Regions from separate parts of the Lysinibacillus sp. NPDC097279 genome, predicted to be linked through region 1. Evidence: a T-box and tRNA genes for the amino acid it is inferred to sense, from the RefSeq annotation. Region 1 holds a T-box; the other holds one or more tRNA genes.
What was found. The T-box of region 1 lies ahead of tyrS (tyrosine--tRNA ligase). A T-box ahead of a tRNA ligase gene usually reads a tRNA of that ligase, here a tRNA-Tyr.

Region 1 (5,867 bases):
TTATGTACACGCTATCGCTCACCAACTAGGTGGCTTCTATAACTTACCACATGGCGTATGTAATGCGATTTTACTGCCACACGTTTGCCGCTTCAACTTAACTGCGCGCACTGAGCGTTTTGCTCGTATCGCTGAATTGTTAGGAGAAAATATTGAAGGCATCAGTAAACGTGACGCTGCAGAAAAAGCAATTACTGCCATAGAAAAACTGTCTAAAGACTTGAATATTCCTAGTGGCTTCCGTGAATTAGGCGCGAAGGATGAGGATATCGAAATTTTAGCAAAAAATGCTATGCAAGACGTTTGTGCTGCAACAAATCCTCGTAAAGCTACATTAGAGGACATTAAACAAATCATTACAGCAGCAATGGGACCTGTAGTAAAATCAGCATCTCTTGAAGCTGTTGCACTTTCTTAAAATTATCTTAACAATGGCGTGTCTCAATGAGGCACGTCTTTTTTTGAGCAAAAAGCAATCGCTTATTGTATGTGCGTCTAGTGAAAGCTATACTTTTCTTAAAAAGATATGGGGGGACACATATGCGTTTAATTTCAATTTGCCCTAGCAATACAGAGCTTGTTGCCTATTTAGGGTTAACCGATCAACTTGTAGGTGTTGATGATTTTTCAGATTGGCCATTAGCTGTGCATGAATTGCCAAAGCTTGGACCAGACTTATCCATTGATATGGATGCACTAGAGACATTAAAGCCAGACTTAGTCCTTGCATCGTTAAGTGTACCTGGCATGGAAAAAAACATAGAGGCATTACAGGAGAGAAACATTCCCCACATCGTCTTTAATGCCAACTCGTTAAATGAAATTGCTCAGGACCTTATAACACTGGGTATTGCTTGTGGCGTAGAGGAGCATGCCAAAAAGATTTCTGAGGAATATTTACACTTTATCGCACAGCTTCAAACGATTGCCCAAACAATTCAAGAAAAACCGACACTCTATTGGGAATGGTGGCCAAATCCTATTTTTACGCCTGGAAAGGTCAATTGGTTAACTGAAATTAGCGTTCTTGCAGGTGGCCAAAATCTTTTCCACGATATTGAGTTAGCAAATGTCCAAACAGACTGGGAAGAGATTATAAGACGTAATCCAGATTATATTTTAATGGCATGGGTCGGTGTTGCCTATGAGCGCATTAAACCAGCCCATTTATTGAAACGTCCACAGGCCAACGAACTTCAGGCTGTTCAAAAACAACATGTTCATGTAATGGAAGAATGGTTGTACTGTCGCCCTTCCCCTCGACTTGTGGAGGGCGCCCTAAAACTCGCGCAGCTTCTACACCCTCAAAGCTATCAGCAAATAGCTCTGCCATCCTTTTTAGAATGCTAAAAACAAAAACATCCCCTCGAAGTAACGAGGGGATGTTGAATTGTGTGAGAATTGTGTGAGAATTGTGTGAGTGACAGGCACCCAATCTATCCGAATTTCACCATATGGTATTTCTTCTTACCGCGACGCACAATGCTAAATGCATCTTCTAAGCGATCTTTTTCATCTACGATATATTCTAAATCCGTGATTTTTTCACCATTCACGCTAATTGCACCATTTGTTACATCTTCACGAGCTTGACGTTTAGATGATGAAATCCCTGCTTCCACAAGTAAATCCACGATATTTTTCTCTTCTTTCGCCATTTCAATAGAAGGAACATCTTTAAACGCATCCTTCATTTCCTCAGCCGACAAAGCTTTTAAATCGCCAGAGAAAAGTGCAGCAGTAATGCGAATAGCCTGATCTAAAGCTTCCTGACCATGGATTAAGCGTGTCATTTCCTCTGCTAAAGCTTTTTGCGCCTTACGTAAATGTGGCTCTTCTTCTACAGATGCAGCTAATGCGTTAATTTCTTCTTGTGATAAGAATGTAAAGATTTTTAAATATTTTACAACGTCTGCATCAGCAGCATTAATCCAAAATTGGTAGAACTCGTATGGAGATGTTTTCTTACTATCTAACCATACCGCACCACCAGCTGTTTTACCGAATTTCGTCCCATCTGCTTTTGTTACTAATGGAATCGTAATACCAAATGCTTTTGTTTCTTCTTCATGTGTTTTACGAATTACTTCTAACCCAGTTGTTATATTGCCCCATTGGTCTGAGCCGCCCACTTGAATGCGACAGTTGTAGTTGTTGTATAAATGATTGTAATCAATACCTTGGATTAGTGTGTACGCAAATTCTGTAAATGAAATACCTGTATCAAGACGTGAAGCAATCGTATCCTTTGCTAACATGTAATTAACATTAATTAATTTCCCGTAATCACGTAAAAATTCAATTGTACTAATATTCCCAATCCAGTCACGGTTGTTAACAAGTTGCGCTCCATTTCCATCCTCTGCAAATTCAAAAATGCGCTCTAATTGGCCTCGAATAGCTTGCACGTTTTTGTCAATTTGCTCCACTGTTTGAAGTTGACGTTCTTCAGAGCGACCAGATGGGTCCCCGATCATTCCTGTGGCACCACCTACAAGTAAAATTGGACGGTGGCCTGCTTTTTGGAAGCGACGAAGCGTTAATAAAGGCACGATATGACCGATGTGCATAGAGTCAGCAGTTGGATCTACACCACAGTATAGTGAAACAGACTGTTCAGCCAAAAGTTTTTCCATGCCTTCAGCGTCAGTTTGTTGGTACAGCAAACCACGCCATTCTAAATCTTGTAATAATTCGTTTGTCATTGTTTCTTCCTCCTAAATTGTTTTTCTTTAGCGTGTAGAAACAAAAAAGTCCCTACACGCAAAAATTTTGCATGCAGGGACGTTAATAACTAACGCGGTACCACCCGGCTTGAAGATGTCATCCATCTTCCTCTCATTCAACCGCCTTTATCGCAGGCGCGCACGTCTAAGCTCCAAGTACGTAATTCGTCTCTACATTATGACCAGCTTTCACCAACCGCCAGCTCTCTAAACAGGGAATATAGACACTACTGCAAACTCTTCATCACTAGAAAACTATAAGCATTATTCTATACGATTCTCTTTCAATGTCAATAACTATGTTCGAGGCAATTCATTATATGCTATAATAAACAAGATTTTAGGAGGTCGATACCTTGAAAGATTGGATTGAGAAAATCAATGCAAAGATCGATGAATTACTCGAACAAAAATGGATGAAGACATTACGTATTTCAGGCAGTGTAGTCTGGAACTTATTTTTACTATTTTTAGTCTTTGCATTGGTAGGCACAGTATTTGTTGGTTCTGTTGGCGCCGGCTATTTTGCCTCACTTGTAAAAGAAGAGCCTTTACGCTCTAAAGATGAATTACGAGACCTTATTTTCAACTATGAGGAAACAAGTGAAATTTATTTTGCCAACAATATTTATATTGGGAAATTGCGTACGGATTTAGAACGTCGTGAAACATCTCTTAACGCTGTTGCACCTGACTTAATTAATGCAGTACTTGCAACAGAGGATGAATATTTCCGCGAGCATAATGGGATCGTTCCTAAAGCCGTAATTCGAGGGCTACTACAGGACGTAACGAACTCTGCTACGCAAACAGGTGGCTCTACGTTAACACAACAACTAATTAAAAACCAAGTGTTAACAAATGAAGTTTCCTATGAGCGTAAAGCAAAAGAACTATTACTAGCAATGCGTTTAGAACACTTTATGACAAAGGAAGAAATTTTAGAGGCCTATTTAAATATTATTCCTTATGGTCGAAATGCAACTGGACGCAATATCGCAGGTATTGAAACCGCAGCTGAAGGTATATTTAATGTGAAGGCAAAGGATTTAACACTTCCTCAAGCCGCTTACATAGCAGGTATTCCACAAGCACCTTATACTTACACACCATTTACAAATACAGGTGTGCTAAAAAGTGAAGAAGCTTTAAAACTAGGCATCGATCGTATGAAAACGGTACTCTATCGTATGAGAGAAGCAGGCTACATCAATGAGAAACAATATAAAGAAGCCCTCGCTTACGACATTACAAAAGACTTCCGTTCGCCAGAAGCACGTCCAGAAGATCGTTATCCTTGGTTAACGTTTGAACTGGAAGACCGCGCGAAGCAAATTATTGCTGAAAAGTTAGCGCAAGAAGATGGCATCGATCCAGAACGCTTAAAAACAGAAAGTAAATTAGAAGAAAAATATTCAATCTTAGCTGACCGCGACGTTCGTTCAAAAGGCTATCGTATTTATTCCACTATTAATAAGGATATGTACGATGCCATGCAAAAAGCGGCAGATAACTTTAAATATTACGGACAAACGTATACAGGTAAAGGCAAAGATCCTGTAACAGGTGAGGAAATAGATGTGCAAATGCCTGTACAGGTGGGTAGTATTTTAATCGAAAATAGCACAGGACGAATTTTAAGTTTCCTAGGTGGTCGTGATTTTAAAACGAGTCAAGTAAACCACGCAACTCGCTCTACCCGTTCAAATGGTTCAACAATGAAACCTTTACTTGTTTATGCACCTGCAATTGAATATGGCGTGATTGGTGCAGGGAGTCCCTTAGTTGACGTTAAGTTCGCTATTGGCGATTGGAGTCCTAAGAACTTTTCGGCGAACGATGAACGCGGTCTTATTCCTGCGCGTGAAGCGTTAGCTGACTCTCTAAATATATCAACCCTACGCCTATATTATGACATTTTAAATAGACGTCCCGCTGAGTTTTTAGCAAAAATGGGCTTCTCGGATTTACAACCTGAAGATTATACAAACCTTTCAACAGGTATTGGGGCTTTAGAAATAGGTACAACTGTTGAAGAAAATACAAATGCTTATGCTACTTTTGCGAATGGTGGTCAGTTTGTTGATGCCTATATGATTGAAAAAATAGAAGACCAAGATGGTAATCTTATTTATCAACATGAAGCAGAACCTGTACAAGTATTTAGTCCTGAAACATCTTATATCGTGACAGATATGTTGCGAGATGTACTATCAAAAGGCACAGGAACAGTTGCAAAAAATACACTAAAATTCAATTCTGATTTTGCAGCGAAAACAGGTACTTCGCAAAACACGAATGACGTTTGGGTAGTTGGTTATAATCCAAATATTTCCCTTGGTGTCTGGATGGGCTACGATAAACAACGCTCACTTGATGCATTTAATAATACGTACTTGCAACCAAGTGCCCGCATTAACAAACTATGGGGTACATTAATGAACTCAGTCTATGATGTAGACCCACAACAAATCGATGCCTCAACAAACTTTAAGGCACCAAAAAATGTAGTGACTGCTTCATTCTGTGGTATTTCTGGCCTTGCACCTTCTGCGGCTTGTGCAAGTGCAGGACTTGTACGTTCAGACTTATTTAACGCGAAAGTATTTTTACCGTCACAACCTGATGATAGCTTAGCTTCATCGAGTGTTGTAACAATTCAAGGTAAAACTTATAATGCACATCCAAATACACCAGCAGAATTTGTAAAAGCTAGTGGTGCTGGTATAAACCAAGCCTTTATAAAACGGATGTTAGGTAGACTGGGAGGTAACCCAGCAAGTCTACTACCTAAAAATTCATCTTTATCAAATTCAGCAGTATCAGCGGTCGATTTCCCAGCAGATGGAAGTGCGCCTGCAGCTGTAAATGCTTCAATTAATGGCAACACATTATCTTGGAGTGGCTCGTCTAACGACGTAGTAGGCTATCGAATTTATAATGTTACCAATGGTGGTAATACCCTTGTTTCTTCGGTGCTAGAAGCTACGCAAAGTATGACAGTTGCTAGTGGGCAAGCATATGTAGTTGTTGCTGTTGATATTACAGGTTTAACTTCACCACAATCAAATGTTGTTTCAACAGGTGGCAGTGAAACAAAACCAGATGAAGAGGACGATGAAGAAAAACCAACAACACCTA
Region 2 (5,867 bases), on a different contig from region 1:
TACGTTGTTACGTTGTATGAATTTTTTAGAGATTTTAGATGAAGGAACTATCAGCATTAACGATGAAATGATTGATATAGAAAAAACGAATTTAAATAAAGTTAGAGAAAATATGGGTATGGTATTTCAACACTTTAATTTATTTCCTCATTTAAGTGTTTTACAAAATGTAACTGAAGCACCTATCCAAGTGAAAAAGCAAAGTAAGGAGGAAGCAAACAAAAAAGCAATGGAGCTATTAACGAGGGTTGGGCTTGCTGACAAGGCTAACTATTATCCTGAACAATTATCTGGAGGGCAAAAGCAACGAGTAGCCATTGCAAGAGCACTTGCGATGAACCCAAACGTTATGCTGTTTGATGAACCTACATCGGCGTTAGATCCTGAATTAGTTGGTGAAGTATTAGAAACAATGAAAAGTTTAGCAAGGGATGGGATGACAATGGTCATTGTAACGCATGAAATGGGCTTTGCAAGAGAGGTGGCGGATAGAGTCATTATGTTAGCTGATGGGAAAATAATTGAGGAAGGGCCGCCCTCCGAATTTTTTAAAACGCCAAAGGAAGAGAGAACAGCGAAGTTTCTACAACAGGTTTTATAATTATTATTTCAAGTTAGGAGTTGTGTTTAATGTTAAAAACGTATGATGAAGTATTAAAAGTGACGAATGATCTTGTCAATATTGAAAGTATCGTCAATACTGAAGGCGAAATCGATATATCAACAACACTTGCTAAAACAATTGCTAACCTACCATACTTTCAAAAACATTCGGACTATGTGTTTACATCACAAACTGTAGATGATGAGATTGAGAGATATAACGTATTTGCTTTTGTAAGGGGGACAAAAGAAAGTAGCGCTAAAACGGTTGTCTTAATGGGTCACACCGATACGGTAGGTATAGATGATTATAATAGCTTAAAAGAAAAAGCCTGTTTTCCTAATAATCTTCAAGAAGCATTAAAAAATGAAAAGCTTCCACCGTTAGTTAAAGAGCATTTGGAATCAAATGAATGGTTATTTGGCAGAGGAACACTAGATATGAAAAGCGGTGTAGCCAGCAATTTTTATCTTTTAAAGTATTACTCAGAGCACCCAGAAGAATTAAAAGGAAATATTGTATTTTTTGCTGAATGTGATGAGGAAGATAGCTCGCACGGTGTATTATCAGGCTTAAATGATTTAAAACAACTTAGAGACGAATATGGATTTGAATATGAAGCGTTAATAAATTCGGATTTTGTAGCGCCTAGATATGAAGGCGATGAAAATAGATATATTTATAAAGGCAGTGTTGGGAAGCTGCTTCCTTCATTTTATATAACTGGAGCTGAAAGTCACGTTGGCTCAAGCTTTGAAGGACTTGATCCTAACTATATTGCTGCAGAGTTAACTAGACAAATTGCATATAATCCTGAGCTATGCGATAAATCATTAGGTGAAACGCCTATGCCACCAGTAACGTTGAAGCAAACGGATTTTAAAGAAACATATACTGTGCAAACAGCACTTGCTTCCTATGTATATTATAATTTCTTTGTGCAATCATGGTCCCCTAAAGATGTTCTTGATAAGTTGAAAAATCAAGCAGAAATTGCCTTTAATAATGTAGTGGAAAATTTAAATAATCATTATAAGCGGTATTGTGAAATTAGTGAACAGGAATATACAAAATTACCTTGGGAAACAAGGGTGTTATTTTATGAAGAACTAGAGCAATCAATTATTTCACAAGCTGGTGAAAGTTATAAAGAGCATATGAAGAACTTTAAAGAAAACTTATTGGCAAATAAAGAACTAGATGTACGTATGTTTTCAGCGAGAGTTGTAGAAGAAACTTGGAAATGGGCAAAGGATAAAAGCCCTGCTATTATTCTTTTTTATTCGTCACTATATTCACCACGTGTAGAGGTGACTGGTAAAAATCAAAAGGAAAAGAATCTATTAATCGCTTTAGACTATGCAATCGAAAAAGTGCAACCACATTATAATAAGCCGATTGTCCAAAGAAATTATTTTCCTTATATCTGTGATATGAGCTGTGTAGCAATTAATGACGATGAAGATAGCATTCAATCCGTTATGAACAATAACCCAAGTTGGGGGACAAAACATTTTGTGGATTATAAGGCCATTAGGGATTTAAATATTCCAGCAATTAATATTGGACCGTATGGTTATGATGCACATAACAGATACGAAAGAACGGAATTAAAATATACAATGGAAATCATGCCTAATTTAACGAAACTAGTAATAGACAAGCTACTTGGTTCATGAGCCAGTTATAATCATTGATACTGCAGTAGAAGTGCCTTCAGACTATAAACAAACTCGAGCAATTTCGAGTTTGTTTATAGTCTTATTAAATTGTTTGGAAATTGTTTGAGTGACTGGCACTGACAATTTTTTTTGAAAGGTTGTTTTATTTTAGATTGTTTATTCTATATACAATAAGAAAAGGAGGTGATTTTAAGAAAATAATAAAATCGATAAAATAATCATAAGATAGAGAAACTAGGTTTAAGGACAAATGGTTTACTTTGAAAAAGAACTTACACTCTTTTTTTTACTCGAAATAAGAACATATGCTCTTTTTAAAATTTGGAAGTGAATGTATGCTTCTTAAAAGGAGTGCTTTGGATGTTGGAAAATAAAAGGGATGATGAAGAAAGAATTAAAAAATTTGAAGGTGAAAATCAACAGCTATTAAATAACGAGTTGGTAATTTCCTTTTTGAAAATACCAACTAACAAAGAAAAGTACATGGATACCATATTAAACCCAACTATGGAGAATATGAAAGAATTAGATATGTTATTTAAACATTTTTATTTTAAAATTCGCTTTATTTCTCATATTTCCTCAACTCTAAAGTTTAATTCAATTAATTTCGACAAAAAATTGAGACTTATACAATCTAGATTTTCTCTTACTTTAGACGCCACGATTAATGCTAATGAAGGACAAGAAACATTTCTCGATTTAGTAGCTGACGAACAAGCTGAAGGCCATTTTAGTGAGGTCAACTTAAAGGATAACTTAGATGATTATGTAATAAGCCCGATATTGTATGATGCATTAAATTCGCTGACAAAAAAGCAAAAGGAGATAATTAGTTTAGCTTATGCAGAAGGTTTAAGCGATACGGAAATTGGACGAAGATTAAATAAAACACAGCAAGCTGTCTCTAAGACCCATAAAAAAGCTTTGGAAAATATGATGATGTATATTAAAAGTCATGGGGAAAAAAGGGGGATTTCTGATGATAACAGAACCATCTGATTGGATCATGATAATCGGAAATTTTGGTTTTCCAATAGCAATAACAGTCTACCTTTTTATTAGATTCGAAAAAAAAATTGAAAATCTTGAATTAAGCATTAATAAATTATCGGACCTTATTAAAAACGTAAGAAAGGACTGAAGGGAGATGTCACAAGAATTAATTGCCTTAGTAAAAAAGTCAAAATATGATGATAAAGCTTTATTAACTGTAATTAATTATTTTGAGCCTATAGTGAAACATTGTCTTTATCAAACCCATCCGCATTTTAGAGAGGATTTACGTCAGGATTTACTTATTAAGCTCATCAATACTATACGAAAATATGATGTGAATTCCGTCCCAGGATTTTGGGATTTGAAGAAACGGTATAATGAACAAAATAATTAGGTTGTTTTCATCTTTAATAAATAAAATCGTAGTGGCATAGCCAAGTGGTAAGGCAAAGTTTGTAAAACATTTTTCTCGGTTCAAATCCGAGTGCCACCTAAAGTCGTTAGAAATTGTTTGAATTATTTGAGTTGTTTGAGTTGTTTGAGTGCCTGGCACTTCAACAGGCACTCTATTGTAACAAAGCGTGGCTAATATTACAGGAATGTTACAAAAAGCCGGAATACCCATTAATTAATACCCATATTTTAGCGTTGATAAACCACAAAGTGTTGGTATATCAGCTTTTTTTTTACTTTTAAAACCGTTACACAATTGAAAAATTAAAATACCTTCATTTGTGATAGTCTATGTATAGGCAAAAAAGTTCCTTGAGAGGGGTATAACAAACTTATGAAGAAAAAATGGTTATTACCGATTTTTGCATCTTTTATGTTATTTTCAACAATTCAAATAGATAACGCTGAAGCGGCAACTGCAAATGAAGTTACTGAAACAGCGACGAAATATTTAGGCATTCCTTATGCTTATGGTGGTACAACTACTAGCGGATTAGATTGCTCTGGCTTTACTTCTAAAGTCTTCAGCGATTTAGGCATTAAACTAAACCGTACATCAAGCTCTCAATATCAGCAAGGTACAGCGGTTGCGAAGAGTGATCTAAAAGTTGGCGATTTACTTTTCTTTAACACGAGTGGTAGTGGTATCTCACATGTAGCGATATACATAGGTGACGGTAAAATGATTCACTCTCAAACAGGTAAAGGTGTTAGCTATTCTAATGTAAACGATCCATATTATTGGAGTTCTCGTTACGTTGGTGCTAAACGTGTAGCAGATTTTGACGCAGAACAACAAGCTGAAGTGACAAAAGTAGCGACTGCTGAAGTAAAAGACGCTGCAATTGACTTTTCAGTATATGCTTCACGTGCTGAAGTTGCTGTACAAATTGCAAAAGCTTTAAATTTAGATACATCTGATAAAAACACATCATTTGCAGACGTAAAACCTACTTATGCACATGCTGGAGCAATTTCTGCTGTAGCGAAGTTAGGTATTTTTACAGGTGATGATCACGGCAAATTTAATCCTTCTTCTCCAATGACTCGTGCACAAATTGCAAAAGTATTAGTAGTTGCTTTTGGTCTTGAGCATAAAGGTGATGTTGTGACATTTGCTGATGTTCCTGAAAACTATTGGGCAACAGAATATATTTCAATTATCGCATCAAACGGTATTACATCAGGTAAAGATAACGGTAATTTCGGCTATGATGAAATGTTAAAAATTTCTCAGCTTGAAACATTTATCGAGCGCGCTAAGCAAGTGAATAAGTAATCAATTTCTACTTCGCTTCGGACAAGGGCTACGTTTGAAGTGAAGCAATGCATGGAAGTTCTTTTAAATAACGTATAGACGGAGGAGAGTTTGCACTTGCAGGCTCTCTTCTTTTTATGAATCTATATGAAATGGGGTGATATAAAAAAATGTCGAATAGTTACAATCTATGATAGTTTTGTATGTGAATTTTTGTTAAAATGAACACAATAACACGAGAACATGAAGGGAGGAAATAAGACATTGTACTTTAAAAAAATCAGTCTTATATTATGCGTCTTATTCATTTCAGCTTCTATGTTTACGATACATAGTGCAAATGCTAGTGGTGGTTTTGAAGATGTACCCCAAAAGCATGAAGCTTATGAAGAGATCAATTATTTAGTTAGTTTAGGTGTTATTAAAGGGTACACGGAAAATGGTAAAACGTATTATAAGCCTTATAATAACGTGACACGCGGACAAGTTGCAAAAATGGCCGTTGTTGCTTCTGGCAACAAACCATTAGTTGTCAATAAATCCAATTTTTCAGATGTAACAGTTGGTACCGAGCTTTCAGGCTACGTTGAACGTGCTATACAGCTAGGGTACTTTAAAACAAATACAACAGGTCAGTTTTTACCGAACAAGCCTCTAACTCGCGATGAAATGAGTTATGTATTAACAAAGGCATTTAAGCTTGACGCAAGTGAATACGAAAATATTGATTCTCCTTTTGTTGATGTAGGTATTACACATCCCTACGTTCAATATATCAATACGATTTACTATAATGGTATTACAAAAGGAAGCGGTCAAAACTATAATCCAAATAGCCAAGTAACACGTGCACAATTCGCATTATTTGTTG

Region 2: it encodes a tRNA-Tyr, which carries the amino acid that the T-box ahead of tyrS (tyrosine--tRNA ligase) is inferred to sense. The anticodon was not compared.

The regions. Positions count from the first base shown of each region.
Region 1 is NZ_JBIWDA010000001.1:111,504-117,370, reverse strand. It holds gene ACIQ1H_RS00500 (iron-containing alcohol dehydrogenase) at 1-418, shown strand, start outside; gene ACIQ1H_RS00495 (cobalamin-binding protein) at 541-1,350, shown strand; gene tyrS (tyrosine--tRNA ligase) at 1,437-2,705, opposite strand; T-box leader at 2,778-2,980, opposite strand; gene ACIQ1H_RS00485 (transglycosylase domain-containing protein) at 3,083-5,867, shown strand, end outside.
Region 2 is NZ_JBIWDA010000003.1:437,511-443,377, forward strand. It holds gene ACIQ1H_RS15715 (amino acid ABC transporter ATP-binding protein) at 1-601, shown strand, start outside; gene ACIQ1H_RS15720 (M20/M25/M40 family metallo-hydrolase) at 631-2,283, shown strand; gene ACIQ1H_RS15725 (sigma-70 family RNA polymerase sigma factor) at 2,647-3,288, shown strand; gene ACIQ1H_RS15730 (YvrJ family protein) at 3,269-3,430, shown strand; gene ACIQ1H_RS15735 (helix-turn-helix domain-containing protein) at 3,437-3,679, shown strand; tRNA gene ACIQ1H_RS15740 (tRNA-Tyr) at 3,711-3,778, shown strand; gene ACIQ1H_RS15745 (C40 family peptidase) at 4,073-5,017, shown strand; gene ACIQ1H_RS15750 (N-acetylmuramoyl-L-alanine amidase) at 5,261-5,867, shown strand, end outside.